4 regions of the Paenibacillus thiaminolyticus genome follow, and region 1 is predicted to be linked to each of the others. Evidence: riboswitches for the same ligand, from Rfam matches in the RefSeq annotation. Region 1 holds a riboswitch; each other region holds the start of a gene.
The links. Region 1 has a riboswitch for cyclic di-AMP ahead of FLT43_RS28325 (CAP domain-containing protein). Riboswitches for the same ligand answer to the same signal wherever they lie in the genome.

Region 2: linked by a shared signal. The riboswitch ahead of FLT43_RS01205 (hypothetical protein) and the one ahead of FLT43_RS28325 (CAP domain-containing protein) in region 1 are both predicted to bind cyclic di-AMP.
Region 3: linked by a shared signal. The riboswitch ahead of FLT43_RS04495 (3D domain-containing protein) and the one ahead of FLT43_RS28325 (CAP domain-containing protein) in region 1 are both predicted to bind cyclic di-AMP.
Region 4: linked by a shared signal. The riboswitch ahead of FLT43_RS23555 (TrkH family potassium uptake protein) and the one ahead of FLT43_RS28325 (CAP domain-containing protein) in region 1 are both predicted to bind cyclic di-AMP.

The regions. Positions count from the first base shown of each region.
Region 1 is NZ_CP041405.1:6,424,826-6,432,846, reverse strand. It holds gene FLT43_RS28335 (FUSC family protein) at 1-771, opposite strand, end outside; gene FLT43_RS28330 (BsuPI-related putative proteinase inhibitor) at 976-1,854, opposite strand; gene FLT43_RS28325 (CAP domain-containing protein) at 2,047-2,790, opposite strand; cyclic di-AMP (ydaO/yuaA leader) riboswitch at 2,797-2,928, opposite strand; gene FLT43_RS28320 (hypothetical protein) at 3,223-3,498, shown strand; gene FLT43_RS28315 (histidine phosphatase family protein) at 3,530-4,144, opposite strand; gene FLT43_RS30960 (GNAT family N-acetyltransferase) at 4,041-4,487, opposite strand; gene fosB (metallothiol transferase FosB) at 4,514-4,939, opposite strand; gene FLT43_RS28300 (hypothetical protein) at 4,958-5,215, opposite strand; gene FLT43_RS28295 (class I SAM-dependent methyltransferase) at 5,280-6,050, opposite strand; gene FLT43_RS28290 (inositol monophosphatase family protein) at 6,106-6,921, opposite strand; gene FLT43_RS28285 (GNAT family N-acetyltransferase) at 7,161-8,021, opposite strand, start outside.
Region 2 is NZ_CP041405.1:292,283-300,303, forward strand. It holds gene FLT43_RS01190 (hypothetical protein) at 1-59, opposite strand, end outside; gene FLT43_RS01195 (ribonuclease domain-containing protein) at 309-740, shown strand; gene FLT43_RS01200 (barstar family protein) at 756-1,031, shown strand; cyclic di-AMP (ydaO/yuaA leader) riboswitch at 1,372-1,560, shown strand; cyclic di-AMP (ydaO/yuaA leader) riboswitch at 1,670-1,851, shown strand; gene FLT43_RS01205 (hypothetical protein) at 1,971-2,387, shown strand; gene FLT43_RS30730 (potassium-transporting ATPase subunit F) at 2,519-2,581, shown strand; gene kdpA (potassium-transporting ATPase subunit KdpA) at 2,614-4,293, shown strand; gene kdpB (potassium-transporting ATPase subunit KdpB) at 4,306-6,339, shown strand; gene kdpC (potassium-transporting ATPase subunit KdpC) at 6,371-6,991, shown strand; partial or broken gene FLT43_RS01230 (universal stress protein) at 7,074-8,021, shown strand, end outside.
Region 3 is NZ_CP041405.1:996,254-1,004,274, forward strand. It holds gene FLT43_RS04470 (PspA/IM30 family protein) at 1-77, opposite strand, end outside; gene lpdD (prenylated flavin chaperone LpdD) at 314-667, opposite strand; gene FLT43_RS04480 (dihydroorotate dehydrogenase) at 664-1,599, opposite strand; gene FLT43_RS04485 (dihydroorotate dehydrogenase electron transfer subunit) at 1,580-2,281, opposite strand; gene FLT43_RS04490 (polysaccharide deacetylase family protein) at 2,427-3,530, shown strand; gene FLT43_RS04495 (3D domain-containing protein) at 3,596-4,429, opposite strand; cyclic di-AMP (ydaO/yuaA leader) riboswitch at 4,439-4,600, opposite strand; gene FLT43_RS04500 (amino acid ABC transporter ATP-binding protein) at 5,256-5,978, opposite strand; gene FLT43_RS04505 (amino acid ABC transporter permease) at 5,962-6,624, opposite strand; gene FLT43_RS04510 (transporter substrate-binding domain-containing protein) at 6,717-7,496, opposite strand; gene FLT43_RS04515 (ATP-binding protein) at 8,008-8,021, opposite strand, start outside.
Region 4 is NZ_CP041405.1:5,298,437-5,306,457, reverse strand. It holds gene FLT43_RS23560 (potassium channel family protein) at 1-637, opposite strand, end outside; gene FLT43_RS23555 (TrkH family potassium uptake protein) at 700-2,058, opposite strand; cyclic di-AMP (ydaO/yuaA leader) riboswitch at 2,117-2,272, opposite strand; gene FLT43_RS23550 (CPBP family intramembrane glutamic endopeptidase) at 2,517-4,157, shown strand; gene FLT43_RS23545 (phosphoenolpyruvate hydrolase family protein) at 4,263-5,096, opposite strand; gene FLT43_RS23540 (Tm-1-like ATP-binding domain-containing protein) at 5,093-6,325, opposite strand; gene FLT43_RS23535 (phosphoenolpyruvate hydrolase family protein) at 6,432-7,631, opposite strand.

The sequences.
Region 1 (8,021 bases):
CAGATGGCGATCGAAGAACAGATCGGATTCCTTCGTCCGGGCCGACTGGAAATAATGCTCCTCGATGATGTTCAGCACCTCGATGCCTTTGCGCAGCGTGTTCAATAGCTGCTTGTACACGACGATGCGGCGGGTATGCCGGTATTTGGCCCGCTTCAGCTTCTTCGTCTCCTCCTCGAAGAGCTTGTATTTGTCCGAGATCGATTTTAAGGAATCCTCCAGCCCCTGCTTCTCGACGCGGAACGCGCTCTCCTTCATCTCATCCGAGATGGCGGTGCGCAGCAGAAGCGACATCCGGCTGAATACATTCTGAATCTGCCCGATAAATTGCGCCTGCGGATTCGGCGGAAAGAACAAAATATTGATTAAAAATGCCGAACCGATACCAGTCAGCGTCAGCGCGAACCGCCCAAGCGCGAAGTCCCATTGCCCCGATGCTTCCATGACCGAGATGACGGTAACCAGCGTCAGCCCTACCGTCTCCTCCATCTTCATCTTAAGACAGATAATGATAACCACGATACATACAATCCCGACCGCAATCGGCTCGTTCGAGAACGCCATCCCTGCCAGGAGGGCAATCGCGGCCCCCAATGTATTCGTCTGCAGTTGATCGAGAAAATAACGCCATGACCGGTAGATGGACGGCTGCATGGCGAAGATGGCCGCTACTGCGGCAATTACCGGCGTTTTGAATTGAAAATATTGACTGATGTATAAGGCGAGCGTTACGGCGATCCCCGTCTTTAACACCCGGGCGCCAAAAGCCATGGCCCTCCCTCCTTCCTTCTATCCTATCCATATGGACAGATCTCCATCGTATGCCTTGTATGGACAAAGTTTTATTTTATCTGATCTTATTGTAAAAGCAAGTCCTGAAGGCGGCAATATGCTTCTATCCGTTCCGCTCAGTTGACGACAAAAAGCCTTCATGCCGGATGTCCGGTTAGAAGGCCTAAGTCCGCGTTTCTGCTTTTAGAATTGGATTTCCTGCTTCAAGTACGCTTTTTGTTCGGTCACCAGCCAGAACTCGACCGTATAGGTTTGACCTGGCTTCAGATTCACAGGCTCACGGTATGTCAACGATTTCCCGGGAAGGACCGTCTCCTCTCCCAATACGGTTAAATAAACTTTGTCCTTCGAGGCCTGATACACCAGTCTGCCCGCCGAGTCGGTTACCTTCACATCATAGCGCTGCGAGGAGCCGAACAGAAGAACCATCTCTTCATGCGATACATTGGTTACGGTGAACGTCAGCAGCGCCTCACCTTGCTTGCTGCGGCCGACCTCCAGCTTGGACTCCAGCTGCGGAAGCTGGACCGCCTGCTGGAACTGCTTCGCCAGCTTCTTGGCCGCTAGCTCCGAGATCGGCTCTCGGAAGTCAAGCTCCCCTGTCACGAGCGACAGGGATACGGCCGCATGAATATAGCGGTCCGCCCAGGCCGAGCTCTTGTACGGCGATGACTCCGCCTGATCGAACGCCGGCACGGCAATCTCGTCAAGCTGGTATCCCCGTACGAGCGCAGCGATCAGCTCCTGATAGGTTACGCTTCGATCCGGCTGGAAATGAGTGGCGTCCGTTCCCTTCATAAGCCCCGCCTCGATGACGGCGGGAATGGCCCCTTGCGCCGTGGCCCAGTGATCGGCCGCATCCGCGAATGACGTGCTCGTCTTTTTCGTATCCAGACCGAAGAGTTCGGTCAGCAGGACCGCCAGATCAGCCCGGCTCAGCTCGTTGATCGCTGCTTCTATGTTGTCGGGCTCAATCGTCCGGGGTTCAGCGTGTGTTCCTGCCGGAAGGACCATCATGCCGGCAATGAACAACCCAAGGGCAAGCGTACTTAACTTCTTCATCTCAATCTACTCCCTTCGCGAATATCGGAATGAATGCATGAACGCATCCTCCTATATTTTACCTGACGATCTGCAGGCATCGGAAGTTGCAGTAATCAAGAATATAATGCCCTTTCAGAGCCAGCGTCAACCGGAACGCGACAAAAGCGGCACCTTCTCCCGGTGCCGCTGCAGCTTTGCGCTATTTTCTTGTTAGCCGGTAAACTCTTGAACCCATACGCCATTGTAGTACGCGACCCCAATCGCTGTATAATTAGAATTCAAAATGTTTTGGCGATGACCTTGGCTGTTCATCCAAGCGTTCATAACTTCTTCAGGCGTACGCTGGCCTTTGGCAATGTTCTCGCCAGCCGTGCGGTATTGAACGTCCTGCGCTCTCATCAGATCGAACGGCGAACCAAGCGTCGGCGATTGATGGTCAAAATAGTTGTTGTCATACATATCTTGCGCCTTAATCATCGCTACCTTCGTCAGTTTCTCGTCCGATTTAAGGGGATTCAGGCCGGCTTTGGCCCGTTCCTTGTTGACCAGATCCACCACTTGATTCGCGAAGTCGGACTTCTCCGTTGCCGAGCCATTACCCGTGCTTGGCGCTGGCTGAGCCGGCTTCGGTTCAGCAGGAGCAGGCGCTGGCTTGGATTCCGGCTTGTTGACCACGCTGCCTGGATCTTTATCCGTCGGCTGCTGGCTGCCGTTATTGGCTTGGTTATTCCATTCCTTCATCAGGTTGTCCAACCAAGATTGCCAATCCGCGGACTTCGCCGGATCCGGAATGATGGCCTTCGCATTGACACCATTAACTTTGACCATATAGCAATTCGGGCTTTGCGCCTGCACCGCATCTGTCTGCGGCGCTGCGAAGGCGGAACCGGCCACCAGGACCGGAGCTAGCGCAATGGCACTGGTTACTGCGACTTTTTTGAGTGTATTCTTCATAAATTGCATCTCTCCCTTTGCAGCCTACGAGGTTAGCTGTCGGGTTCGGGTCAAAGAGGTCACCCCTGACGCAAATCTGCGCCTTCACCCCAGAAGTTGGTTCCCCCGCGCTCTTCCGAGCTTCGGCTTGATTCGATTTCGTACACATCGTAACACGAATAGTAGGAGAGATCATGCTATAATATATGGCACTAGATTAAGATTTTGTTACCTCTTTGTAACCTTTTTGACACCTAAAAAAGTTTACTAGCGCCGCATTTCCCGAGCCTCTGCATCCCGAGAATCACGCTGCTCCGCGATCTGCGAGCATTCAGATAACACCCTCGTTGTTATAAAAACTATCCATCCTTCACCATCACTGATCTACCAAATACCGCCAAAATGTATTATAGTAAAATTCGGTTCTTCGAATAAGATGATATAGAGGTGCCTATGATTATTCGAATTATTTTGGGAGTGCTGATCGTCGCCGCGGCCGGATTGTATTCACTCATTGAGGATGATCTATATCAATTATTCAACATTACGGGTTGGATTGGTCTCGGGCTGTGCGGGTTCGCCGGCATGATGTCCGACGGTTTTAGACAACCAGAGTACAACAGGGAGCACAACGCCAGTCAAGGCGCAGGCTTCGTCGCCACGCTATGGCTGCTAGGCACACCGAGCCTGCTCACATCCTTACTGCTGTACATTCTGGTGTACCGTTGAGACTTCTTCACGAATGCTTGCGCACATGCGATTACCAGGCTTCCGCCTCGCGGGCTTCCTGGTAATGAGAAGTGTCGCCATGCAGTAGAATGCTGGCTTCCCCGTCCTTGAAATGCAGCTTGCATAGGCATGCCGGATGAATGTAGGGAAGCTCCCACAGCAGATGAAGAGGGCGGTTCTCCGCGTAAGCCATCAATAGCTTCACCACGACCGTATGAGTCACTATCAAGACCGATTGGCCCGGATGGTCACGCACAATGGTCAATAGCCGCCCTAAAGCCCGCTCCCGAACTTCATGGAATGTCTCGCCGCCTTCAATCCTGAATTGGCCCGGGTTTTTCCAAAACAGATCGTACTGATCCGGATCCCGCTCCTGCACTGACGCCTGCGTCTGTCCTTCCCATACGCCAAGATGAATCTCCTTCAGTTCGTCGCAGCGCTGAACCGGAACATCGCGCTCCCTCCGTATCAACTCGGCGGTCCGGTACGCCCTTCCGCTGGGACTCGCATATATCGCATCGATAGTCTCATGCCGCAGCGCCTCACCCAGCCAGACCGCTTGGCGGACACCCAGCTCGGTCAAGGGAGAATCCTGATGCCCCTGCATTCGATGCTCCAGGTTCCATTCCGTCTGGCCGTGGCGCACGAGATAAATGGTTGTCGGTTTCATAACTTTTCTCCTCCCTGTCTTGTTCAAGATGATCTGGCAGCCGCCCTCCAATCCCTCTTCTCTCCCAGCCGGGCCGTACAGCGACGGTGAAATACAATGCCATCGGGTGGAACAGATTGCGCCACATGGTGCAAAATCCAAGCACTTGATCGCCAAGCAGCGCTACATACGATGAGGGCTCCTTCGTGCCTCCCGCGTCCAACTCTACAGATCCCCCATACCGGTACTGCTGCCGTTCCGGTCCCCAGATTCTGGCGCATAGCCGCTCCACATCGGCTTTCCAGACTTCGGAATAGGGAACAATATGCGGTTGTTGCATTGTGCCTCTGCCCTCCATTCTTCTGTCTATGAATCAAAAAATTGAATATGCGGCTTGCTGGCACGGTAATATTGCAGCCGATCGCCAAGCGTCCCCGTATGGAACTCGAAGCAGTGATTATCAGGATCGAGAAAATAAATCGACTGCTTATCCTCTTGTGACCGTTCCCGTCCAGCAAGCACCATGACTCCGTAAGCAAGCAGCTTCTGGCGCACCGCCTCATAATCCTCCTCATCGATGCTGAACGCGATGTGCGTGTAGGTAACCGGCTGCCGGGAACGGTCTACCTCCTCCTGATTCAGTGCAATCCACAAGCCGTGGCAGTCGAAATAAGCCAGCCGTCTCCCGACGGCTAGCAGCTTGCCTTCCAGAATATCGCGATAGAACGCGATCGAAGCCTCCAGATCCGATACAGAAAAACAGAAATGATTCAAGCCTCTAATATAAGACATCGCTTCCTCCTTTTCAGGTCACATCGGCTTCGAAGCTAATTCCACAATATACGCGACATTCTCATCGAACCGGAGCGCGTAATCGAGAGCAGATAGCCGGACGAAGGCCGTGTCATCCAGATCGAACATACTGATTCCAGGCAAGTAGTGCCCGGAACTGCTCAACACGGTATCATCCCTTCCCGGGAACCGGAATGTATACCTGTAATCCCGGCACGAGACGTAATCCGGGAGTAACCGGATGCTGATATACCATTCATCATCCAGCATGACCAAGGAGCGGCGCGAGTCTCCTTCCATCGAAAAATGCGGGGAGCGGATATGATATACGCTCGCCCCCTTATATTCTCCGGCACACCGCCACCATCGAAGGAAAGGAAGGATGTAAGGATGCGCCGGACCAGCCTCCATACAAATGAAGCAGTTCAAAGCCGTTCACTTCCAGCGTGCGGGCCAGTTCCTGCGGATACGTATAACGCAGATCTATCGTTGTTTTGCGTTCTTCACGCAGCTCCTCCCCTTCGATAAAACGCCGGATCGTCGTGTAATGCTGAACCTGGGCAATAGGATCATACGTGGCAATTGTATATACTTCACATCGATGCTCCGGCCCGATCTCGATGGTCCGCCAATATTCCTCTACGGGCGGCTGAAGAAGCTCCTCGGCCGCCGGGAATCTGGTATCGAAGAGCAGGATGCCTTCCGGCGTCAATACGCTGCGGATCGATTGAAGCAGCCGGTTCTGCAATTCATTGGTCAGAAAATGCTGAAATGCGTTCCCGGTCATATAAGCCAGCGGCGAATGTTCCGGCAGTTGAAGCTGCGTCAGATCCTGCTGCACCCAGCGGATATTCGCCTCGGCCGGAGTCTTGCGTCGGGCTTGCTCCAGCATACCCGCATGCAGATCCACTCCAATCACGGAATAACCCGCCTCCGCCAGCGGAATGGCGGTTCGTCCCGTTCCGCATGCCAGATCCAGTACCGGTTTCCCCTCTATTTCCAGTTTCTTGGCCCATGCGAGAAGCATCGGCAGCTCAGGATTGCCCTGATTTTCGAGATCATATAATGTCGGATCTTCATATTCGGATAAATCCCAGTCCATCATGGTCATCAGTTCACCCCTTCACATCTAAATCATGCCTGTACTGGCATGGCGCTTCAGTGAGCTATGCCTTCTGATCCTGCATTCCTTGCCGCACAAGCTCCAGCCAATGTTCACCGGCTTCAGGGGAGCAGGCAATCAAGTATGGCTCCTTGCACATCGTGCGGAACGGCCGGCCCTGGAAGTCCATCACCTGTCCGCCCGCTTCCTGGACCATCAATACGCCGGAATACAGATCCTCCCCTTCGGAATTATAGAGCACGATGACGTCGATCATGCCTCTGGCGAGCATGCACCACACCAGGGTCGGCGCCCACAGGCTCAGCATCCGCTTGCAGGACTGATCCAGCTTCTGGCGTAATTGGACAGCAGTCTGTTCATGCCCCACAGCGTGCCCCTGAATCCAGCCGGCTGTCGCCCGCTGCAGCTCGCGATCATGCCTCCGCATTCGAACAGGCTCGCCATTCAGGGTCATCCCTTCTCCCTTGACGGCAATGTAGAGCCGGTCAGGCATCGGCTCATAGATGACTCCAAGTACCGGCTCTTCCCGGTACAACAGCGTAATCGAGACAGCAAAGACCGGAAGGCCGATCACATAATTATTCGTTCCGTCCAGCGGATCAACGAGCCACAGCCAGTCGCTATCCTGACCCAGTTGGCCTGCCTCTTCGCTAAGGATGCGGTGATCCGGAAATTTCCGTTCGATCGCTCCCACGATGGCCTGTTCGGCTTCATAATCGGCCTCCGTCACGACATCGCCGGCATCTCCTTTCTCATCCACCTTGTACATCGTGTCGAAGCGCCGTTTGATGAGCGTCCCGGCCGCTTGCGCCGCGCTCACCGCCACCTCTTTGGCTTCATGCAATAACGTTCTGTTCATTCCGCACCTCACTGTACGTCGTTGTTCCCCCGGTTCTCCACTGGCACATCGAACAGGGATACTCTATGAAAGTCATGGGACGAGTCGGCCCAACACTTGCAGATTGCGAGATAATTCCGGCAGAGAAGCACACGACCCACTCTTCCAGACCGTTCGGTCTGGAAGAGGCCGGATCTGCCTGAAGAGCCAGCTCACGTTCATGTCCCGGAATTCTTGACTCTATACCAATAGGTATCTATCTACTCATACTCGGGCTTATTCAAATACAGCAGATGAGTGCAGTGCTTCATCCCGGTTGTTGGCGCAAAGCCCAGCGCCGTGTAGAAATCCGCTGCCCGCTTGCTGTCCGTATACAATATGAGCTCATCGTAACGCCTACGGGCATAATCAATTACTGACTCTACCAGCCGCTTGCCCACACCCTGTCTCCGATAGGCAGGCAGCACATACATTCGGCGCACTCTTCCCGTTCGGCGTTCAGCGCCAGTCTGCTGGTTAAGTCCGCATATCCCTGCCAGATAACCGTTCACCTTGGCGACAAACAGGGCTTCTCCCCGCTTGCGGAACTGATTGATCCCGCTCCGATATTCATCAGCCAGGCGCGCGATATGCCGATATCCTTCTTGCCCGCTCGTCTGAACCATCGGACCAATCGCTTCAAGATCCAACTCCTGCACAGCTTCAATCTCTACGGTGCCAGCAGCCGCGATGCCATATTCCTTCCGATCATCGTTCACGATATGGCGGAACTCGCCGATCGATCGAAGCAGCCGCTTCAAACTGGCCGGATAAATGACCGTATCGGGAACCTGTTCGAGCTCAATCCACCGGAAGGTCAGGACGGGCGCTGCTTCCTTGCCGATGAATTCGCCATCCGGAATATCGATTTGTTCCCCAGGGCAAGCATAGACTTCATAATATACACCGAATTCGTGCAAGCCGTCCTGCCGGTACGCATTGAAGTTTTCGATCAGCCATACGAGCCTGGTTGGCGGTACGCACATGCCTAATTCCTCGGCAAATTCCCTGATGACAGCCTCTTCTGTCGGTTCATTCCACTCCGCTCTGCCTCCGGGGAGAACCCATGCATCCCCTGACTT
Region 2 (8,021 bases), 480 kb from region 1:
GGCGGATCGAATACCGCTTTGCTCGGGCAGAACTCTTCGCCTTTGCATCCATGAGACATGAGTCTCAGCTCCTCTCTCCCAATAGTGTCGAACCTAGTGCATTATATGCATGGCGTTTTGGCCTTGATTGGACATTCTTCCCGCAGACAGCCACCTAGAAATTGATAAACGCGGAATTGGAGGGACATTTGCAAGCAAGGGGTTGAAATTCGAGAAAAGATAGTTGATACTACAGCGAGAGGGCAGGAAGACAGGAAGATTATCATCAAGCTTCCTGCTCTACGAAGAGCGAAGCGGGGTAGACATTGTTGAAAGTCATCAAATCAGTGCTGGTCTTTCTATTGAGCTTGCTGCTGCTAGCGGGCTGCGGTCTGGACAGCAAGCCATCCGCGATTCCGGATTCGGGCAAGCAGGAGCTGACCGGCTTCGAAGAGGTTGCGAACTATATTAAGTCACACCAGCAATTGCCGGATAATTTCATCACGAAGGAGGAAGCCAAGAGGCTGGGCTGGGATGCCCGCCAAGGCAATCTGCACGAGGTTGCGCCAGGTAAAAGCATCGGCGGCGACATATTCCGCAACCGTGAAGGGAAGCTGCCCAAGCAAAAGGGCAGAATCTGGTATGAAGCGGATATCAACTATACGGAGGGCCATCGGGGGAAGGACAGAATTGTATTTTCCAACGACGGGCTGATCTATAAGACCGAAGATCATTATGAGACGTTCGAACCGATAGATTGAGAAAGGGGGGAGCCCGTGCGTAACGTAGTCGTAGAGGGAAGCTCCATCGAGAGCAAGGAGCAACTGCATACATTCCTGCAGGAAGCGCTCGAATTGCCGGAGCATTACGGCCGCAACCTGGACGCGCTATGGGATTGTCTTGCCGGATATGTCGAGCTGCCGCTTACGGTCACCTGGCTGGACTATGAGACAAGCGAGCAAAAATTGGGCGAATACGGCCGGAAGCTGCTCGATCTATTCGAAGAGGCGGCCGAGGAGATCGAAGGATTTTCGTTTGTCGTCCAGGCTTGAATAGACGGACGGAAAGACCGCTCCAGCACATAAAGTAACCGTTTCTGGGTCAAATGGAGGCATCGCCGCAACCATTGACAAGGAGACGGTTTTTTTGTGCATTTCGGGAGCCGGGACCAGTTCGACGAAGCCCGTTTTTTCCGCGAAAAGAGGACGTTCTCCCGCTGAACCAGGATAACAGTGAAAACGCGAGCTACAGCGAGCCCGGTAAAGAAAGCTGCTTCTGTAACCGCTGCCGCTTCCTCTACTCTTGCTAAAAAGGAATTTTTCTGCCTTTCCGCCTCCTTTACAAAGTGTAGAGGCAAGCGTAATATACGATTCATAAATTTCAAATATTTTCATTTCACAATCGCTGAGTTTCCGCAAGGAAAGCGGGGGAACCAACGGTGACGCCTGATCGGTGTGAGAGTCGATCAGCGGCACATGGGGTGAATCCTGAGCGCGGCGCCTAGGGCCGCATCACTCAGGTAGGGCGACTCTCACCGCCCGAATCCGACAGCTAACCTCGTAAGCGTTGTTGAGTGCGGCATTCCGCGATCCGCGGCTGCTGCGCTCATGAGGGAGAGGATGATGAACTTGTGACCATTGCGGCCGCAGGGGGGGTCCTCTGCGGTCTTTTTTATGCCAATTGCACATGATTGTCTGTATCGCTGAATCCCTGCACGGCAGGGAGCGGGGGAACCAACCGGATGTCTGGGCACATTCATGGGGTGAATCCCGGGGCATGCGGCGGCGCGAATGATGCGCCATGTCCCGAGGTAGGGCGACTCTCTCGCCCGAATCCGACAGCTAACCTCGTAAGCGTACCGAGAGAGGCAACGAACGTCGTGAAAGACACGGTTATTTTTGCTGTGCCTGGAAGCCGCGAGAAGAGTTCCTCTTGTTGCCGGCTTCTTTTTTTGTTGCTGTCTCCGGACGAAGAATCGGAGGAGAGAAGAAATGGGTCAACAGGAAGTCGTATTGGTGTCTGCGGCGAATGCCGCAGGCGAAGCGTTCGTCAAGCTGCTGGCGGAGAAGGACATTCCCTTCGCCGCCCTGGCGAACAACCGTGCGGAGCTGAAGCGGATGCGCGCTCTGGGCGCTCGCCATCTCATTATGCTTCATACGGCCGATGAGAAAACATGGGTCATCCCGCAGCTGGCCGTCGGCAAAATCTTTTTGTTCGAACGAAGCTTGAATCTGTGCTGCCGGTACCTGCAAATCTGCCGGATCTGGACGTCGAAGCCGATTTATGTTATTACGGAACATCCAAATCCGCGGCTCGTCTACCGCGGCTTGGGCGCCAACTATGTCATTTATACAGCGAGCCGGAATTATTCGTTCCTGGTAACGGACGATCTGGCCGCTCATTCCTAAGGAGGTATCCGCATGTCCGATCTCGTTATGGCTGTGCTCATTGCTGCGGCATTCGCCCTGTTCTATGGCTTCTTGGCCTGGTGCGGGCGGGTCGTGGATGAAGGAGGAGAGCGAGGATGATCGTTATCGGGATGGTTACTGTCTTTCTCTTCTTATATTTAGGCTACGCTCTGGTTCATCCGGAGAAATTCTGAGGCAGTAGAAGGAAATAAGGGAGGCAACCTCTATGGACTGGCTGCAAATCGCCGTCGTGCTGCTGGCGCTGTTATTGCTGGTGAAGCCGCTTGGCACTTATATATACCATGTGTTCTCCAATGAGCCCAATCGCACGGACCGGCTGTTCGGACCGGTGGAGAACGCGATTTACAGATTGGGCGGGCTTGCCCGCCGTCCGGATATGAGTTGGAAAAAATATATGTTCAGCCTGCTCGCCACGAATCTGATGCTCGTCGCGGTTAGCTACGTTATATTGCGGCTCCAGCATCTGCTGCCGCTCAATCCGAACGGAACGGATCGAATAGAGCACACGCTGGCGTTCAATACGGTCATCAGCTTCATGACCAACACGAATCTGCAGCATTATAGCGGCGAGACGGGATTGTCGTATTTCTCGCAAATGGCGGTCATTACGATGATGATGTTCACTTCCGCCGCAACCGGATTGACGGTGGCAATCGCGTTCATGCGCGGCTTGACGGGCCGGGCTATCGGCAACTTTTTTACCGATTTCGTCAAGGCGCACACGCGCCTTCTCCTGCCGCTCGCCATCGTGATGGCGCTCGTGCTGGGGGCGCTCAAGGTGCCGCAGACGCTGGCTCCGGTGACGGAAGCGGAGACGCTGCAGGGCGGGACGCAGCATATCGCTGCGGGCCCGGTCGCATCGCTTGTGTCCATCAAGCATCTCGGGACGAACGGCGGCGGCTTCTTCGGCGTCAACTCATCGCATCCGTTCGAGAATCCGTCTCCGCTGACGAACGTGCTCGAGATTCTGATGATGTGGTGCATTCCGGCCGCGCTTACGTATACATTCGGCCGCTTCGCGTCGAACCGGAAGCAGGGATGGGTTATTTTTAGCGCGATGTCCATTCTGTTCCTGCTGTTCCTGAGCCTGGCCTACTATGCCGAGAGCGCGGGCAATCCCGCATGGAGCGCGCTCGGGGTGGATGCGTCCCAGGGCAATATGGAAGGCAAGGAGGTACGCTTCGGCATCGCCCAGTCCGCGCTGTTCACGACGGTAACAACTGCCGCGACGACTGGTTCGGTCAACAATATGCACGACACGCTGACCCCGCTGGGCGGATTGGTGCCGCTCGCGCAGATGATGCTGAACTGCGTCTTCGGCGGGGACGGCGTCGGGCTGGTGAACATGCTGATGTATGCGATCCTGGCGGTGTTCCTCGCCGGACTGATGGTCGGGCGCACTCCCGAATTTCTGGGACGGAAGATCGAAGCGAAGGAAATGAAGCTGATTGCGATTGCCATCCTGGCGCATCCGCTGATCATATTGGCGCCGACCGCGATTGCGTTCGTTACCGATCTGGGCCGAGGGGCCATTACGAATCCGGGCTTCCACGGCATTACCCAGGTGCTGTACGAGTATACGTCCTCCGCCGCCAATAATGGTTCGGGCTTCGAAGGGCTGGGGGATAACACGCCGTTCTGGAATCTGTCGACCGGACTCGTCATGCTGCTGGGACGCTATATCTCGATGATCGCTCTGCTTGCCGTGGCCGGATCGCTGCTCCGCAAGCAGCCCGTTCCCGAGACGACCGGCACGTTCCGGACCGATAATAAGCTTTTCGTCGGTATTTTGGTCGGAACGGTGCTTATTATCGGGGCACTTACGTTCCTTCCGGCTGCCGTGCTTGGTCCTATCGCGGAGCATCTGACGCTCCGGAATCTGTGAGGTGAATCGGAAATGAATACGACAAATCGCAAGCGCATGCTGACGAAGGAAATCGTCAAGCAGGCAGGGAAGGACAGCCTTCGGAAGCTGAATCCGGTGACGATGATGAGAAATCCCGTCTTGTTCGTCGTCGAGGCCGGCACCTTCGTTGTCCTGCTGATGCTCTTGTTCCCGGGCTATTTCGGCACGAAGGAAACTATGGGCTTCAATCTGGCCGTGTTCCTGATTCTGCTGTTCACGCTGCTGTTCGCCAATGCCGCAGAGGCGTTGGCGGAAGGGCGGGGCAAGGCCCAGGCGGGCGCTCTGAAAAAATCGAAGGTGGGCATTGTGGCGAACAAGGTTACGGGAGACGGAGTTGCTATGGTGGCCGCATCGGAGCTGCGCAAGGGCGATATCGTCCTCGTCTCGCAAGGGGACGTGATTCCCGGTGACGGAGAAGTTATCGAGGGTCTCGCGTCTGTGGACGAATCCGCGATTACGGGGGAATCGGCTCCCGTAATCAAGGAAGCGGGCGGTGATTTCAGCTCGGTGACCGGCGGCACGCGCGTTGTCAGCGACGCCATCAAGGTACGAATCACGAGCGATCCGGGGGATACGTTCCTGGATCGGATGATCTCGCTCGTTGAAGGAGCGAAGCGGCAGAAGACGCCGAATGAGATCGCGCTCAATACGCTGCTGATCAGCTTGACGCTTATTTTCCTGATTGTGGTTGTCACTCTGGCCCCGATGGCGGCCTACCTGAATATTCAGCTCGATGCGGCGGTTCTCATTGCGCTTCTCGTCTGTCTGATTCCGACGACGATCGGCGGGCTGCTGTCTGCCATCGGGGTAGCCGGCATGGACCGGGTGACGCAGTACAATGTGCTGGCGATGTCCGGGAAAGCGGTGGAGGCCGCAGGGGATATCAACACAATGATCCTCGACAAGACCGGAACGATCACCTTCGGCAACCGGATGGCCAGCGAGTTCGTGCCTGTCGGGAATGAACAGCTGCGCACCGTGGCCGAATGGGCCGCGATTAGCTCCCTGAACGATGATACGCCTGAAGGCCGCTCCGTGCTGGAGTTGATGAAGAAGGAAAATCTTACGTTCGATCCTGCCCTTGCGGAGGGCGGGGAGTGGATTGAATTCAGAGCGGAGACCCGCATGAGCGGCGTCGATCTGAAGGACGGGCGCCAAGTGCGTAAAGGAGCCGTTGATGCAATCAAAAAATGGGCGGCCGCCCAAGGCGGGACGATCCCTGCGGATCTGGACGAGCAGGGGAACCGGATTGCCTCACAGGGCGGCACCCCGCTCGCGGTCACGGTAGACGGGCGGATTGCCGGACTGATTTATTTGAAGGATATGGTGAAGCCGGGCATGCGCGAACGCTTCGAGCAGCTTCGCAAGATGGGTATCAAGACGATCATGTGCACGGGCGACAACCCGCTGACCGCCGCGACCATCGCCGCCGAAGCCGGCGTGGACGACTACATCGCGGAGAGCAAGCCGGAGGACAAGATCGCCGTCATCCGCCGGGAGCAGGCGGCAGGCAAGCTGGTCGCCATGACCGGGGACGGTACGAATGACGCGCCGGCTTTGGCCCAGGCCGATGTGGGGCTGGCGATGAACAGCGGCACGATCGCCGCGAAGGAAGCGGCCAATATGATCGATCTCGATTCCGATCCTTCGAAGATCATCGAAGTGGTAGGGATCGGCAAGCAATTGCTCATGACACGGGGCGCGCTGACCACCTTCAGCATCGCGAACGATATCGCGAAGTATTTCGCGATTATCCCCGCCATGTTCATGGTCGCGATTCCCGAGATGAGGGCGCTGAATGTGATGGGCCTCGGTTCGCCCATGTCGGCCATATTATCGGCATTACTATTTAATGCCGTTATTATTCCGCTGCTGATTCCGCTGGCGATGAAGGGCGTCTCCTATCGTCCGGTGAGCTCCGGACGGCTGCTCAGCCGCAATCTGCTCATCTATGGCCTCGGCGGCGTCGCCGCGCCATTCATCGGCATCAAATTAATCGATCTGGTCGTTCATCTCTGGGTATAACCGAGTCGGGAAGGAAGAGTGAAAAATTATGATGAACCATTCTGTACAGGCGCCACAGGAGCAAGATGCCCGAAGCGGCGTATCGGCTGTCCTTAGCATAGCGCGGCTCAGTCTCGTCTTCATCGTGCTGTGCGGCATTCTCTATCCGCTCGCCTGCACCGGACTGCTGCAGGCCTTGGTGCCGGAGCGCGCCAATGGAAGTCTTATCCGTGACAGCAGCGGAGCCGTCATCGGCTCCGAGCTGATTGGCCAGCCGTACGACGATCCGCGCTATTTCCATGGCCGGATATCGAGCATCGCCTATCAGGCGGAAGCGTCCGGCTCGAATAACTATGCTCCGTCCAATCCGGAGCTGCTGGAACGGATGAAGGCATCCGTCCGCGACTGGGAGCGCGGCAATCCGGCTGATCCGGCCGCTCAGCTTCCGATCGATCTGGTCACCAACTCCGCTTCGGGCCTGGACCCGCATATTACGCCGGAGACGGCACGGGTTCAGATTCCGCGCATCAGCGGCTTGACCGGAATCGCGCCGGCGGAGCTGGAGAAGCTGGTTGGCGAGCATACGGAAGGGCGCGATCTCGGGCTCTTCGGCGAGCCGCGGGTTAATGTACTGGCCCTGAACCTGGATCTCCGGGCGCTGCTGGACCGGTAACGGAGCGGCGCTGCTCTGTTGCCGGTACGCTTATCGCCTTCGCCCAATCAGAAGCAGGGCTTTCCCAAAGGGGGGATCACGCGTGGAAGAACAACGGCGGCAGGCGCCGGATGAACGATTATTGCCGCTCCAGAATCGGAGGCACGGCAGCTTGAAGCTGTATATCGGCCCGGTCGATGGCTGCGGTAAGACGTATGAGCTGCTGCAGGAAGGGCAGCTGCTGAAGCGCCAGGGCGTCAATGTGGCGATCGCGGGCGGCTCAGGATTGGGCGCGGGCTTATACCCGGCGGGCCTGGCGGAATCGGGAGCGGAGCTTGAATCCATTCCCGGCATTCCGTGGCCTCCAGGGAATGCGGGCCAGCAGGATCTCGATGTGGAGGCGATCCTGGCCCGCAATCCGGACGTCCTGCTTGTTGACGGCTTAGCCCACCGCAACCGCCCGGAGGCGCGGCGCTGATCGCGGCTTGATGATATTCGCTGTCTGCTCGCCCATGGCATCAGCATCATTACGACGGTGAATGTCTATGAGCTGGACGGGGCGAATGAGGAGGCCCAGGCCTTGTCGGGCTTTGCGGGCGAAGCCGCGGTAAGCGCCGACGTGCTCGCGCTAGCCGACGAAGTGAGGCTCATCGACGTCACTCCGGAGACGATGATGGCCCGCTTGGCGGCGGCCGAGGGCGTAAGCAGGGAAGGAGCGGCGCTTGCGGGCGCCCCCGCATTCCAGCGCGATCAGGTGGCGCTGCTGCGGGAGCTTGCGCTGCGGCTGGTCGCCAAGGACGCGCACGCTTCGCTCGCGCAGCGCCGGGAAGCGAAGGGGATGGACGGCCCGGCCGGTTCGGCAGAGCGCATCCTCGTCGCCGTGCAGTATCACTGGAACGGCTCCCTCTATATTCGCCGCGGCCAGCAGATATCCAGGCGGCTTAATGGCGATATGCTGGCCGCCGCATTCATTCGGCCGGGGAAGAAGCTGTCCCGGGAGGAGCGCGCCTTCCGGCGCTCGATGCGGAAGCTGACGGAGAAGGTAGGCGGA
Region 3 (8,021 bases), 1.2 Mb from region 1:
ATAGGATCTTCGGCTTTCTCGATTAGCGCATAAATGTTGGACATGGTTACATCACGCAAGCGTTTGAATAATGACATGGACAGTTCCTCCCTATGCAGTCTTATCCTCAGTGTATCCTGGAAACCTTGGATTCCTGGGCAAATTGTTAATCCGTGTTTATACCCATACATACGAATGGAATCCGGCGTTGTTTCACTTTTTTTTGCTCTTCCTATTTTATCATGCTGAGGAGGAGAAGGATAGCTGTCACAGCAGGTCTCTGTATACAGAGAATGCCGGGGCCGTCACAGCGACCCCGGCATAATAATCGGACTTACCGGCGAACCCGGTCCAATTCGATAGTGAATCTCCGCCACGCCTGCTCTACGACCTTCGCGATATCTTCCTTCCGCAGATCGTCGTAATGAATGCCAGCGGCGACGGTTACAGTCGTATCCAGCGCTTCCGCTGCTCGGAGGGCCATGGCCGCGCTGAGCTCGTCCTCACGATGCCCGGGAACGGTATGTGTGGCAACATTCCACTGTCCCGCTTCCTTCCACGAGGTCGATACGGCGCCGATATGCGCATCTCCTCCGCTTACTAGGAACAACCAATCCCGCCCTTGCCGAATGCCCTCGACCCGGATATCGGCTCCGGGCGGAGCCGTTTCATTATAGGTCCCGCTCACGAAATAATTCCCCTGATTTCATCCAAACTGTTAATATTCTCTTTTTCCATAAAGGCCGTCAGACCGTTCAGCAGATCTTCCCCTGCCCGCAGATTCATGAAATTGTACGTACCGATCTGAACCACTGCGGCTCCCGCCATTATAAACTCAATGATATCTTCCGAAGAGGAAATGCCGCCCATTCCCATTACCGGAATCGTGACCGCCTGCGCCACTTGATGCACCATGCGGAGCGCAATCGGCTTGATAGCCGGACCGGATAGCCCCGCATACGTATTTTGGAACACGCTGCGCCGCTCGTAGATGTCAATTTTCATCGCGGAAAATGTATTGACGAGCGACACGCATTCCGCTCCCTCCTCTTGGCACATGACCGCCATGCCGACCACATTCTCCGCATTCGGCGACAGCTTGACCGCCAGCGGCAGGGAAGTCACCTGCCGTACTTCCCGAATCACTTCCCGGGCGACCTCGGTCCGAATCCCGAAGGCCATGCCGCCCTCCTTCACATTGGGGCAGGATATATTCAACTCAATCATATCTACCGCGGGCCGGTTCAATTTGCGGCGGTCCTCGGCATCCTTCGTAATCTTCAATGCGCCGAGCACATAATCCTCGATAGTGCTCCCGCCAAGATTAGCGATTTTGACTGGTTCTATCTTCTCCCAGAACTTCATCTCTTCCTGAAGAAACGCATCGACGCCCGGATTTTCCAAGCCGACACTATTCAGAATCCCGCTTGCCGTCTCCCATATACGGGTTCCCTCATTACCAGGACGCGGATGCAAGGTGAGTCCTTTGGAGGCGATGCCGCCAAGCTGATTGATATCATAGTATTGGGCATACTCCTGCCCGAAGCCGAATGTGCCGGAAGCCATGACAAGCGGGTTTTTGAACTCGATTCCCGCCACATTACACGCTAAGCTTCTCATGCCACGTCACCTCCTGTGCCTGAAATACCGGTCCGTCTGAGCAGACCTTGCGGTTGCCGCTTGCCGTTCGCACGGAGCAGCCGTAGCAGGCTCCAATGCCGCAAGCCATTCTTTTCTCCAGAGACACGTACAGCTTCGTATCTAATCCTTCCGCCATGCGGGCTGCCGCCTCCATCATTCCTAGCGGTCCGCATACAAAGATATTGTCGTATTTCTTCATATCGACATCAAGCAGCAGATTCGCATCGACCCGGACGACAAGCTCACTCGCATAGGGAGCAAATGCTTCCGTCATATAGGACGCTCCCCGAAATCCGAGATAAATATCCGGCTTGTCCAATTGTCTCGCCGTGTACAGAAGGGGCGCAATGCCGATGCCTCCGCCGACTAGCGCGGTCTTCCCGTCAACTTCCGGGAACCCGTTGCCGAACGGCCCCTCCAACTGAATCGAATCGCCAGGGCGAAGACTTGCGAATCGGGCTGTTCCTTCGCCTCCGACTTTGTACAGAAACTGGATGGAGTCCGGCTCCAAATTGTAGATACTGATCGGACGGGACAGAACCGGATAATGGGTCCATGCCCTTAACATATAGAATTGCCCCATCCGGCCTTCAAAAGTGCCCTCTACTGTCATGAGATAAACATCTTGAGCTATCTGATTGTTGGTAAGAATCTTATGCACGTGTCTGCTCCTTTGTTCACCTTTAGCAATTCTACTATGCCTGTAACGGCGCCATTCATCTGTGATGCAGGTCACGTTGGGCATAAATCCCCCTGACAAAGGACATAACAAGAAGACAGGTGGAATCGGGAAAGGAGGAAGATTATTGCGCACAAAACAGATATGCTGTCTGCTGGTGTGCCTGGTAGGAGTAACCGGCTGCTTTCCGCGTTCGCATCAGGCTGCTCCGGATCCGCAGCTGAACACGTTGGACACGAACCAGCCATCAGCGGAGTTAACATCGCGACAGCCGCCCCATGAAGCGGTGGAACGACCTGAGACCGGCAAGGGCACGATATCCTTCGTCCTGGAGGACAAACCGCATCCGCTGCCGCATCAGCCCCTGCCCTTGCCCAAGTTCCACTTGACGACGAAGGACCCGGCCCACACGGAATCCGTCAATGAAGGCGTCCGTTCTGACACCATGGGACGGAAGGCCGTGGAAAAGAAATCCGTCATGAAGCCAAAGGAGCCGCGGAGCCCGGAGCCAGCCCAGTCTGCATCTCAGAATACGAAATCCGGAATAAGCCAGCGCAATTTGAGCTTGGCTCAGCTTAGAATGAAATACCCGCACATTTTCAAGCTTCATGGATCCAAGCGCGGACTCCGCCGAGTCGCCCTTACCTTCGATGATGTTCCCGATAACCGAATAACCCCGCTTGTACTGGATATTTTGCGGGAACATAACATTCGTGCGACCTTCTTTCTCGTCGGCTCTCGGGCGAAAGCCCATCCCGAGTTGGTTCGGCGCATTGTCCGGGAAGGCCATATTATCGGCAATCATTCTTACAGCCATCCGTTAATGACGAAGCTGACGCTGCCTGCCTTCGAGCAGCAAGTGAAGGATGCGGAACGGGCAATTGAAGAAATTATCGGTTACAAGCCAAGGTTCTATCGCCCTCCCTTCGGAGAGATCAATGAAGAGCAATTGAAATGGGCCGGGGATCACGGCTATCTCGTCGTCAATTGGGACGTCGATTCCAACGACTGGCGGGGCTTGAACGCTAAGGAAGTATACAATAACGTAATGAGCGCGGTCAGGCCCGGTTCAATCGTGCTTCATCATGCCGGAGGAAGCAAGCAGAATGGTTACTTGCAGGGAACACTCAAAGCCCTACCGTCCATCATTAAGCAATTGAAGCAGCAGCGGTACCACTTTGTCACCGTGCCGGAGCTGCTCCAGGACCGCAAGGACAAAAAAGACAATTGAAACTGTCTTACACGCAAAACAACCCCTGCCGCTATGGACAGGGGTTGAACCTATACTGATATCAATTAAGACATAATGTACACTTCAACATTTTGAATGCCGAAGGTACTGCCGATCTGCTTGCTCACCGGAACGAAAATATCAATCTTGTTGCCATTGATGGCACCGCCGATATCGCGGGCTTCCGCGATGAATCCGCCTTGCGGCAGATGCTTGAACTGATAACCGGTGATGAACAGCTTCGTTCCCAATGGTATGGCCTTCGGGTCGACGGCTACTGTCCCCAGCTTCAATGGGTTGCCGAAGTAATCGACAGCGCCCCATTTTCCGTTTTCACTCGCATGGGCCGTATACGCGGTGGCCTTCATGTTCACTTTCTTTTTATATGTCATCTCCTTGCCGGAGACCGTAATTACGTTCTTCTTCGCCGTTGCCGCAACCGGCTTCGCTTTCTCCTCGGTCTGCGGCTTCGATGCCGGCTTCGCTTTCTCCTCGGTTTGCGGTTTCGCTTTCTCCTCCGTCTGCGGCATCGCTGCCGGCGCAGCGGCCTCTTTCGCAGCTTTTGCTGGCTTGTCCTCAGATGCTTCAGCCTTGTCCGCTGCCGATGCGTCCTTATCCCTATCGGCTTCAATCAATTCCGCGTTCTCTGATTCCACCGCCAGACCTTGCAGGGTCTTTTTCGGAAGCTCCAGCTTCAGCCCTCCATAGATATTTAAAGGATCGATGTTGGCGTTCGCCTTCATCAATTCATCCAGATCAATCTGATGCTTCTTCGCAAGCGTATAGAAGGTATCTCCTTCCTGAGCAGTGTAGGGCTCGGCATAAACTGGCATCATTTGAAATACCAGATTCAATCCCAGCAGTGCCGTTGTAAGCTTTAATATCGTTTTTTTCCGCATATAGTATATGTTCCCCCTTAAGATAGCCTGCGAGGTTAGTTGTCGGATTCGGGTCAAGGAGTACCCTACATGCCGGCGATTCGCCAGCTCTGATTCACCCCAAGGCGCTCATCCCGTTATGAATGAACACCGGTCAATCATCCCCCGTACTATGTTCGGCTCGAATTGCATCATATCACAATTTTGTAACCTATGCGCAGTCAGTTAATGGTAAATACGAAATAAAATGCCTCTTAATCCTGTAAAATGGGCCGAAATAACGTATGAAATCGCTTTATCCAGTCCCCAAAGCATTAGGTATGTAACAAAATTGTAACCAGCGACTCCTACTATATCATAGATTACAAATTTGTAAACAGTTTGGACTCTTCCTATTATTGGACATGTCCAAACTACTGGTATCATGCAACTCTGAGCAATATCCCCGTCTGTCAGGGAGCTTGTTGCCTTTGGGGCACTAACCCTGTCGGTCAGGTGTCTCACTGCCTTTTCGTCACTATCCCCATCCGTCAGGTGTCTTGCTGCCTTTTGGTCAATATCCCTGTCCGTCAGGTGTTTTGTTGCCTTTCGGTCACTTTCCCTATCCTTCAGGTGGCTCCCGCTTTTGGAGCTGTCGGGGATATTGCTTATAAGGGGCAAGGGGCAGCTTTATGTTTCAGAGGTGAAAAGCGGATAAGTACGGGGCTTCTTTTTCGCATAGTAAGGAACGCACGTCAACAGTCGGCAGCAGAAACAGAACCAGCCGGGATTCCCGGCTGGTTGCGGCCTCGGAGCGGTAAATCAATAACCGTCTCCATCGATTTATAATTGTGTCCGTCGAATTCGTTTAGAGAACTTGTCCAAGGAATTCTTGCGTGCGGGGGTGCTGGGGCGCCGAGAACAATTGCTGCGGCGGTCCCTGCTCGACGATATGCCCGCCATCCATGAACACGATGCGATCTCCGACTTCGCGCGCAAAACCCATCTCATGCGTTACGATCACCATCGTCATACCGTCTCGGGCGAGCGACTTCATTACTTCCAGCACTTCACCGACCATCTCGGGATCCAGGGCGGATGTCGGCTCGTCGAACAGCATGACATGCGGCTCCATCGCCAGCGCCCGCGCAATCGCAATCCGCTGCTTCTGTCCGCCGGACAGCTGGTCAGGGTAAGCGGATGCCTTGTCGGCCAATCCGACCTTCTTCAAGAGCTCCATTGCGATCGCCTCCGCTTCCGCCTTGCTTCTCCCTTTTACTTTAATCGGGGCCAGCGTAATGTTGTCCATTACCGACATATGAGGGAACAGGTTGAAGGATTGAAAGACCATGCCCATTTTGGCTCGCGTCGCGTTAATATCATGCTTTTTGTCGTTGATTTTCATGCCTTCGAACAAAATATCGCCTGCCGTCGGCGTCTCCAACAGATTAAGACAGCGCAGGAAGGTGCTCTTGCCCGAGCCGCTCGGACCGATCACAACGACGACTTCCCCTTGCTCGATCTTCATGTTCAGGCCGTTCAAAATGTTCAGCTCTCCGTACGATTTATGCAGGTCACGAATTTCGATCATTCTTCAACTTCCTTTCCAGCAGACCGATTGCCTTCGACAGCGGAATCGTCAGCACGAGGTACATCATGGCCGCTCCAAGTAACGGCCCCATAGCCGTATACGTCTTGCTGCGGATAATATCCGTCTGGAACATAATGTCCGCGATTCCGATCAGACTGACAATCGAGCTCTCCTTGATAATGGTGACGAACTCGTTCCCAATTGCGGGAATAACCGTACGGAATGCCTGCGGTAAAATAATATATCTCATCGTCATGCCCTTGGACATGCCAAGCGAACGTGCGGCTTCCGCCTGCCCCTTATCGACCGCCTGAATACCCGATCGGAAAATTTCCGCCAAGTAAGCCGAGCTGTTAATCGATACGGCAATTGCGCCGGAAGTGAACTTGCTGAATTCGATGCCGAACTGAGCCAGTCCGAAATGAATAATAAACAATTGCACCAGCAGCGGAGTGCCGCGAAGAAGCTCAATATAGACGACTGCGAACCAGTTCAACGGCTTGAACGGCCCGATCCGCATCAATACAATAATTATGCCAAGCACGAAGCCGGCGAGCACCGCCACCAGCGATAGCAGCACCGTAATTTGGGCTCCGGACAAATAATCCCATTTATAGTCCCATAGCATAGAGAGCCAGTCCAACAACAGCCTCTTCCCCTTTCCAATCTCTGCCTGTCATGTAATAGAACGAAAAAGAGCGGCTTACGCCGCCTCTTTTTCCCCGTGTGAATCGGGCCTTATTGCTCTTCCGCCATCTGGGTCGCCTTCGTAATGAACTCGTCCAGCTTGCCCTCCGATTTCAGGCGGGCAATCGTCTTGTTCGCAGCTTCGACCATCTTCGGACTGCCTTTGCGGAAGCCGATGACATAGCCATCGCTCGCCGGCTGCAGCACCGCATCCGACATCTCCAGTTCAGGACGGTTCGAGGCATAAGCCTTCGCGACCGGCTTCTCAACGATGACCGCTTCTACCCGGTTCGACTCGAGCGCCAAGACGAGATCACTTACCTTGGCAAGCAATTCAGGCTGCGCTTCCGGAATCTGTGAAATGACATTCTCGAAAGTCGAGCCTTTCTGAATCCCGATCTTCATCCCTTTCAAATCTTCCGGCGTCTTGTACTTGTCCTTGTCCGCGGCACGCACGATGACACCTGCCTCAGCCAGGTAGTATGGATCGGAGAAGTCTACCGCCTTGGCCCGATCCGGAGTTGGATCCATACCGGAGATAACCATGTCCAGCTTGTCCGTATTTAAAGCTCCGATTAGCGATTCGAACTTCATATCTTCAACCTTTAATTCAACGCCCAGATCCTTCGCAATCTCGTTCGCCAAGTCGATGTCGAAGCCGACAATTTCATCCTTGCCGTTTATCGTCTTGTGGAATTCGAATGGAGGATAATCGGCGCTGACGCCGACGACGAGCGTCTTCTTGCTCATAATATTGTCGTAACTATCTCCTTTGGCTCCGCAGCCAACCAGAATGGCCATTAATAGCGAACATACCGCTACGATCTTCATTGTTCTCACTATACTTCATCCCCACTTCTCTGATTATCCTTCCTTCCCATGATAGGAGGATTTCGGTCGTTCCCAATTATACATGATGATGTATAGATATACAATGGTTCAGAACAAAAAAAGATGCTGGAATAGCTGATTTTACGGGGGAATTCACCAATTAAAGAAATAAATGCCGATCAATTGTGCAGGGAACTGATTTATTACTAAAATGTGCAAATTTTCGGTTTTTCATCCAAATACCTGAGTAAAACCGGCAAATTCATATTTATTCTTCAATTCTGCTATTGACATCCTATTTTTGGCACAAATTCAATAGGCAAGCGTCCGTTTTCTCAGGCTAGAAAAGCATCATCCTTTCCTGTGCCATTTTCGATCTATTTCTTGGAATATTCAACCTATTCCGAAGCTTATGCGGCCGAACGACTTAATATGTATAATTATGTATATAATTACGCATACAACGGCAGGAAGAACATGTCTTTGAACACGAGCTTCCCGCCGTTCAACTTCACGGAGCAGGAT
Region 4 (8,021 bases), 1.1 Mb from region 1:
GATCGATCTGGGCATTCGTTCCGATGACGACCATGACATCATCGTCCTGGAGGACATCCTCGGCCGATGGAGCGATAATCACGCCGTTCGGCTTATGCAGCGCCACGATGCTGCAGCCGTACCGGGCTCTCGGGTTGACATCCTTGAGCATCTTGCCGCGCAAATTGCCGGGAACACTCAGCTCCGCAATCGTATAGTCCTTGGACAATTCGATATAATCCAGAAGGTTCGGCGATACCAGTTGGTGGGCCACACGGATCCCCATATCCCTTTCCGGATAGATGACCCGATCGACGCCAATCCGCTCCAACACGCGCCCGTGCAGCTCGGACACGGCTTTGGCGACCACTTTTCTGACCCCAAGCTCCTTCATCTGGATACTGACGAGAACGCTCGTCTGCAGATCATTCCCGATAGCGACAATGGCGCAATCGAAATTCCGGATGCCGAGCGAACGAAGAACATCCTCATCCGCCGCATCGGCAACGACGGCATGCGTCAAGACGTTGTTCATCTCCGAGACAACCTCTTCATCCTTATCGATTCCCAGCACCTGATGGCCGAGCTCGACCAGCTCCTGCGCCAGACTCGAACCGAATCTGCCCATCCCCACGACTGCAAATTGCTGTAACTCCATGTTCGTATTGCTCCTTCGCCCATTACTCTTCTTCTATATGGTAATCCCGGAATGCCGGCCTTTTATCCGATCGTAATTTTTCCTTCCGGGTGCTTGAATAGCTCACGTTCGCTTTTTGGGCCTAAGGCATAGGCCAGCGTAATCGGACCCAGCCGCCCCGCGAACATCATCAGGCAGATCAATAATTTGCCGACTACGGTCAAATCGGTCGTCAGGCCCGCCGTTAGTCCGACGGTCCCGAACGCCGAAGTCGTCTCGAACAATATCATCAAAAATGGATGATCCTCGGTCGTGGACAATACCATCGTTACCCCGATCACCATGAACAAGGCCATCAATGTTATCGTGACCGCCTTAAATATCCGGTCTTTGCCCAGCCGATGACGGAAGATTACGATGTCCTCCTTCCCCCGAATCATCGTGATGACGGCGCCGATAAGAATGGCGAACGTCGTCGTCTTGATTCCGCCGCCCGTCGAGCCAGGAGAGGCGCCGATGAACATCAGCACGACCATGAAGAACTGCGTTGCTTGCCGCATCGTGCCGATATCGACCGTATTCGCTCCGGCTGTACGCGGGCTGACCGATTGGAAGAATGCCGCCCACATCTTCTGCCAGCCGTTCAGACTGCCCAGCGTCGCCGGGTTCGTGAATTCGAAGACGAAAATGACGATGGCGCCCAATACGATGAGCAAGCCCGTCATCGTCAGCACGACCTTGGAATGGAGCGCCAGTCTGCGGGTGCGCCGGTATTCCGCTACATCGGACAGGACGATAAAGCCGAGTCCGCCCAGCACGATCAGCAGCATCGAGACGGTATTCACGATCGGGTCGCCGACATACCGGGTCAGGCTGCTGAACGGTCCCGATACGGAGCCGAACAGATCGAAGCCGGCGTTATTGAAAAACGATATCGCGTGAAATATGCCAAAGTACAATGCCTTGCCGAACGGCAGGTCAAATGACCAGCGCAGCGTGAACAGGACCGCCGCTGCACCTTCGATGCTGAAGGCGTACAGCAGCACCTTGCGAATCAGGCGAACGATGCCCTCCATGCTGCCTTGATTCAGCGCTTCCTGCAAAATGAGACGTTCTTTTAACGAAATACGCTTGCGGAAGGCAAGCGCGAACAGCGTCCCCATCGTCATGAAGCCAAGTCCGCCGACCTGAATCAGCGTAATAATGACGATCTGCCCGAACAAGGTGAAATGCGTGCCCGTATCCACCACAACAAGCCCCGTTACGCAAGTTGCCGACGTGGCTGTGAACAGCGCATCGATGAAAGGGAGAGGCTGGCCATCTGAATTGGCTATCGGAAGCATCAGCAGCAGCGCCCCGATGAGAATAATCGTCCCGAACCCCGTCACCAGAATTCGCGGCGGGGTGAGCTTCCACCGGGATGCTTTTTTAATTGATTTCAACGAAATCACCTCATTTTCAGCACGAAAAAAAGCACTGGAACTCCAATGCTAACGCTGGTATCCTGACGTTCAATGCCTACGAGGTTAGCTGACGGATTCGGGCGCGTCCAGGCCGCCCTATTTGCCAAGATCCATAATGCGGATCGGCGCAAAATTCACCCCAATGATCGGGTCCCCCGCTTTCGTAATTCACGAAATTCGGCCGTATTCAATTCATAACGAGATTATATACGTTTCATGACAGGGGCACAAAGTCGATGCAGGCACAAAATAAACAAAAAATATAGGAAAAAGACTTTAAATAGCGCTTACATCCTATCCTAATCTCTCACTGTGTCTTTCGCGCTTTCTATTTCAGCGTGTAGCTGGTTTATTCCATAATTTTCATGCCTGGACTTTACGCCAATGGAGTGGATACAATAATGAAAAGCACCGGAATCGATAACGGAGGTAGCTCTATGCCTGTGTTCCATCATGTAACGAAACGTTTATGGCTGGCTTCGATCATTGGATTTATAGTGTTTGTGCTCCTGCAGATAGTTATTCCCTCGCTTCAGGAAGCGAACCGGACCGGGCCAGAGCAGGAGCGAACGCTTCTTACGAAGCGGCAGGCTGCCGAGCGGGCGGTTGAATTTGTGAAGCGCGAGCCGAGGAGAAGCCGCATCATGCTGTCGGAACAGGAGCCGACGGTCGTCTACCAGACCGACAGACTAATGTCGGGATATATGAACCGGGAGAGGCTGGCCGCCAGCTATGCTCCATGGGACAGCCAGGCCCCGATAGATATTTATCAAGTCCTGCTCGGTGTCACGACACCCGATGGGAACGACATTTTGAAGGTTGATGTACATATGACAAGCGGCAGCATCGTGGGGTATGAATTAGCCGCCATTCCAGAGAGTCCACAATCGGAGGCCCCCGCGCTCGCCGTTGAGAAGGCGCGGCCAATTGCCGACCGCGAGCTGAACGCGCTCGGCTGGGACGTATCCAAGCTGGAACTGCAGGATGATCATTTGTCTAAGGCGGATGAACTGCGTTACTCCGTCAAGCAGGGCGAGATCGGGGCTGCCCGGCTCGAACTAGTCGTTCGCATGCGCTTAGATCGCGTCGTGGCGCTGCATCCCGTCTGGAGCATTCCGTCCGATTACAAGGACATTGATGTGAAGCAGACCGAGACCGCCGGTTCCCTCTATCGTATCGGCTACCGGTGGATGTCGATGGGACTCAGTATGCTTGCGCTGTGGGCTTGCATTTATTACCGGCGGCGGATCCGCTTCGGCTCAGGCACCTTAATCGCTCTGTCGCTCCTGTCATGCGCCATCTCCATGCTCCATATGTGGAATATGATGCCCGGCTTGGTCGTCCTGCAGTTCGGAGTGCCCCGTACGGAGCTGAATCTGAATGTGGCCCTCGTGCTGCAAGGGGCCATTACGGTTACGCAAGGGCTGTTCCTTTATTTTTCGCTGGTGTCGGGCTCTTATTTCTGGAGACAGTCAGGACGAAGCGAGCTGCTGCCGACATGGCGCGATCGGTCATTCGGCACGGTCTTGACCGGGTCATTCCGCCTCGGAACGCTGTATGCGGGCGTACTGCTCGGGGTACAGAGCGTCATCTTCCTGACGCTGGAGACCGGCTTCGGCGCCTGGTCGGCCACCGATGCCTCCATGTCTCCGCTCAATCTGACCGCGCCAGCCCTCTATCCGCTCCTCGCCTGGATGGCGGCGATTTCAGAGGAAGGCGTATTCCGCTGGTTCGGGACCGGCCTGCTGAACCGCTGGATTCGGAACCCTTGGGCAGCCGGGGTCATTCCGACCTTGATCTGGGCCTTCGGCCATGTGACTTATCCGATTTACCCGTACTATTCGCGACCGGTGGAGCTGCTCATAATCGGCCTCCTGTTCCTCGCCATTATGCTGCGCCATGGCTTCTGGACGGCCATGTTCGCCCATCTCATGCTCGACAACGTGCTGATGAGCATCTCTTATCTGCTGGAGGGCACAGCGTCCGGCCTCGGACTTGGCGTATTCTATCTGGCGCTGCCGATGTTGATCGTGTACAGCGTGAGGTATCTCCATCGGTATAGCGCAAGGCTGCCATGAAAAAAGACGTGCGCGGGTTGACCCTGCCAAGCGGCGGTTAACCCGTACACGTCTTATTTATAACAGGCGTCGCGGGACAAGCCCAGCAATGCTGTTTTTCTTTATTTACGATTTCAATTTTACATTTTTGAACGCTTCGGCTTGCTGGCGGATGCCAACCTCGGCCGCGAACCGCTCGATGCTGGAAGCGCCGAAAAATCCGTCGATGCCCGTCGTATGCTCGAAAATATAGCGGGCATCCTCCGGCTCCGCAATCGGACCGCCGTGGCAGATGACCAAAATATCCGGATTCACCGCACGGCCTGCGTCAGCGATGGCTTGGACTTTCTTGGCGCAATCGTCAAGCGAGAGAGCAGTCTTCGCGCCAATCGTCCCTTTGGTCGTCAAGCCCATATGCGCAACCAAAATATCCGCGCCTGCCTTGGCCATCTTCATCGCCTGCTCCTCGTCGAACACATACGGCGTCGTAAGCAGATCAAGCTCATGAGCCTTGCGAATCATGTCCACTTCCAAATCATAGCCCATGCCCGTCTCTTCCAGATTCGCCCGGAAGACGCCGTCGATCAGGCCCACGGTCGGGAAGTTCTGCACGCCTGCGAAGCCTTGCTCCTTCAACTGCTTCAGGAACACATCCATGATGCGGAACGGGTCTGTACCGCATACTCCCGCCAGCACCGGAGCGCGCTTCACGACCGGCAGTACTTCCGCCCCCATATCGACGACGATTTGGTTGGCGTCCCCGTAAGGCATCAATCCCGCGAGAGAGCCCCGGCCGGCCATTCTATATCTTCCCGAGTTGTAAATGATAATCAAATCAACTCCGCCCGCTTCGCCGCTCTTGGCGGAAATCCCCGTTCCTGCTCCGGCGCCCAAGATCATGTCGCCATTGGCTACTTGCGCTTTCAGTTGACTGATGATTTCCTGTCGAGTTTGTTTCATTTTGCATCCTCCTCTTGTGTGCGCTTCCGCATCAGTTCGACTAACTTCCGGGCTGCGGCCAGTGCAAAGCTCTTGTCATTGATGTCCGAATCGAGTTCGATGAGTTCTATGGCATTGCGGTCGATTTCCTGTCTCAGCGTATCGAACAAGGCCTGATCCTCTTCCGGCCCGTAGAATGGCTGTCCTTCCACATCCAGCCCGGATACGCCCTTCAATGGCAGCATGAGCGCAGTCGGAGCAGTCGCCTCGTTCAATTTCCCGGCGATAATTTTGCCCAGCTCTATATTTTCCTCCACGGTCGTTCTCATCAACGTGACGGTCGGATTGTGCTTGTAGAACGTTCGATTCGCGAACTTCTCGGGCACCGTATCGAACGGGCCGAAGTTGACCATGTCCAGCGCTCCTGTCGATACCACTTGAGGCACACGCCCCCGCACGGCCGCCTCAAGCCGGTTCGGTCCGGCATTGAGCACGCCGCCGACCAGCTCGTCGCACCATTCCGTGGTCGTGATATCCAGCACGCCATCGAAGAATCCGGATTCGATCAACCGTTCCATCGTCTTGCCGCCGGCGCCCGTGGCATGGAACACGACCACTTCATAGCCTTGTTCCTCCAGATACTCGCGTGCTTGATTGACGCAAGGCGTCGTCAGCCCGAACATCGTCGCCGCGATGAGCGGCTTTTTCTCCACAGCATGCTCCACCTCGAACTTCAGCATACCGGCTATCGCCATGGCCGCGTTCGTAAATATTTTGGTCGAAATCGAGTTCAGTCCCGACACGTCGACGATAGATGGATACATCATAATATCGCTCGTCCCGACATATTGCGAGACATTTCCGGAAGCGACGGTCGACACCATAATCTTCGGCACGCCGATTGGGAGCGCTCTCATTCCGGGCGTAACGATCGATGTGCCGCCGCTGCCGCCGAAGGAGAGGATTCCATCGAATTTACCTTCCGCGTACAGTCTCGGAATCAGCTTTTCCATGCCCTTCGCGAGTACTTCCGTGGCTAGCGATCGGTCCCGTTTGGAGGCGATTTCACGAATATCCGCTCCAGCTTCCCTGGCTACTTCCTCATTCGAGACATCCGGGACGAACATCGGCTCGAACACTCCGCTATGGATCGTAAGCGTATTCAGACCAAGACCTTGAAGCATATCTCTGACAAAAGCAAACTCGGTTCCTTTGGAATCAAACGTTCCGACTATCGCGACTGTTTTCACTGGCATAACCTCCTCGGTAAAGTGGAAGTACTCAGTATTGCTGAACTTGCTTACAATTCAAGTATAGGTCTTTCACCTGGGCAATTCATGTGAATTTGTATGGCTTTTATGTGTTTTTGTACTGATGTCGATATTCTCGCGGGGACAGCCCCGTCAGTTTTTTGAATGTTTTGCTGAAATGGGCGTAGTCATTATATCCGGCCAGCGCCGACACCTCGGACAGGTCAATATGGCTCTGCTTCATGAATTCCTTGGCCTTGTTGATTCGAAATCTCGTCAAGTATTCGGGAAACGTGCAGCCTACTTCTTTTTTGAACAAGTAGCTTAAATGTGTTCGCGAAATATGGGCTACCAATGCGAGCTCGGCAAACGAAATCTCATTCATGTAATTCGCGGCTACATACTCCTTCACGAACTGCACATGATCATAATGCTTGGCCACGCCCTCTAGCATATGGCGAAGGAGCTTGTCCTGCTCGGTCAGCCCCGCCTCCTTGAACTCGCTGGCCGCCTGCGTAATCGCCGCTTCGGAAGGAATTCTCTCGAAGGACGAGCCGCCCAAATAGCCTACAGCTCCGGTATTGTCATACATATACTCCACGTCGGAAGGAGTGTTGACTGGCCCGCCGTAGACCATCTTCATGACACCGGTATTGACTTCATCGCAAGCGTTAAAAATATCTCTTGCCATCTCCGCCGCGGCTTTGAGCGACAATACTTTTTTCGCGCCAAGAACGCCGCCCTTCGTAAAGCCCAAATGCGCGCACACGATATCCGCTCCGGCAGCAGCCATACGCCGCGCCTGATCTTCTTCGAACACGAATGCGATCGTAAACAAGCCTTTGGCATGCGCTAACCGGATCGCCTCGATTTCAATGTCGAAGCAAGTCCCTTCTTCCTTCAAAGCCTCACCAAAAAGACCGCCCATTAATCCGACGGTCGGATAGTTATTTATGCCAGAAAAGCCCTGTTCCCGAATCGATTCAATATATTGCTCCAACTCAATGGTCGGATCCGTCGCGCACAGCCCAAAGATAACGGGAACGTCTCTGACGATAGGGATAATCTCCCTCGTTCCGAATTCCATCACCAGATCGTTGCTGTTCGAAAAGGGAAGCAGCCCGCCCAGCGAGCTCAGCCCCATCTGCCGGAACCGGCCTGAATTCAAGGCTAAAATGAAATCCGCTCCGCCCTTAACCGCATACTTGGCGGTGATGCCCGCGCCGGCCGCTACGCCAATAATATGCCCGTTCGCCTGGATCTGCGCTTGCAGCTTCGTTCTTATCGTTCCGCGGTCGAAATACACGACAACACACCCTTTACCGGCTCGATGCTTATTTCTTGACCAACATCATAACATTCCCCGGATGACTGGTCTATAAACCAGCGCGACGGCTGCCGGCAGTTCGGTAAAACAGCCCGCATCTCCGCCTTCCTGTGTCTTCCCCAAGGCCAAGTTGATCTCTTGTTAACATCCTTATAGACATTCTCCCCTTCGCTCAGTTTCCGTCCCGGGGGGTTGTCCTTGCCGTTCCTTTCGCGCACTCTCCCCTCTCCTCAGGAACGTTTCCCGCTAGCCTTCATGCGGCCATCCCTTTGGGCACGCTCCCATCTCGTCAGGGACGTGTGCCAGCTTCGATTCTGAGCGACGGGGAGATTGCTTAATAAGGTGCTCCGAACCCCTGCCTAGAGGGGC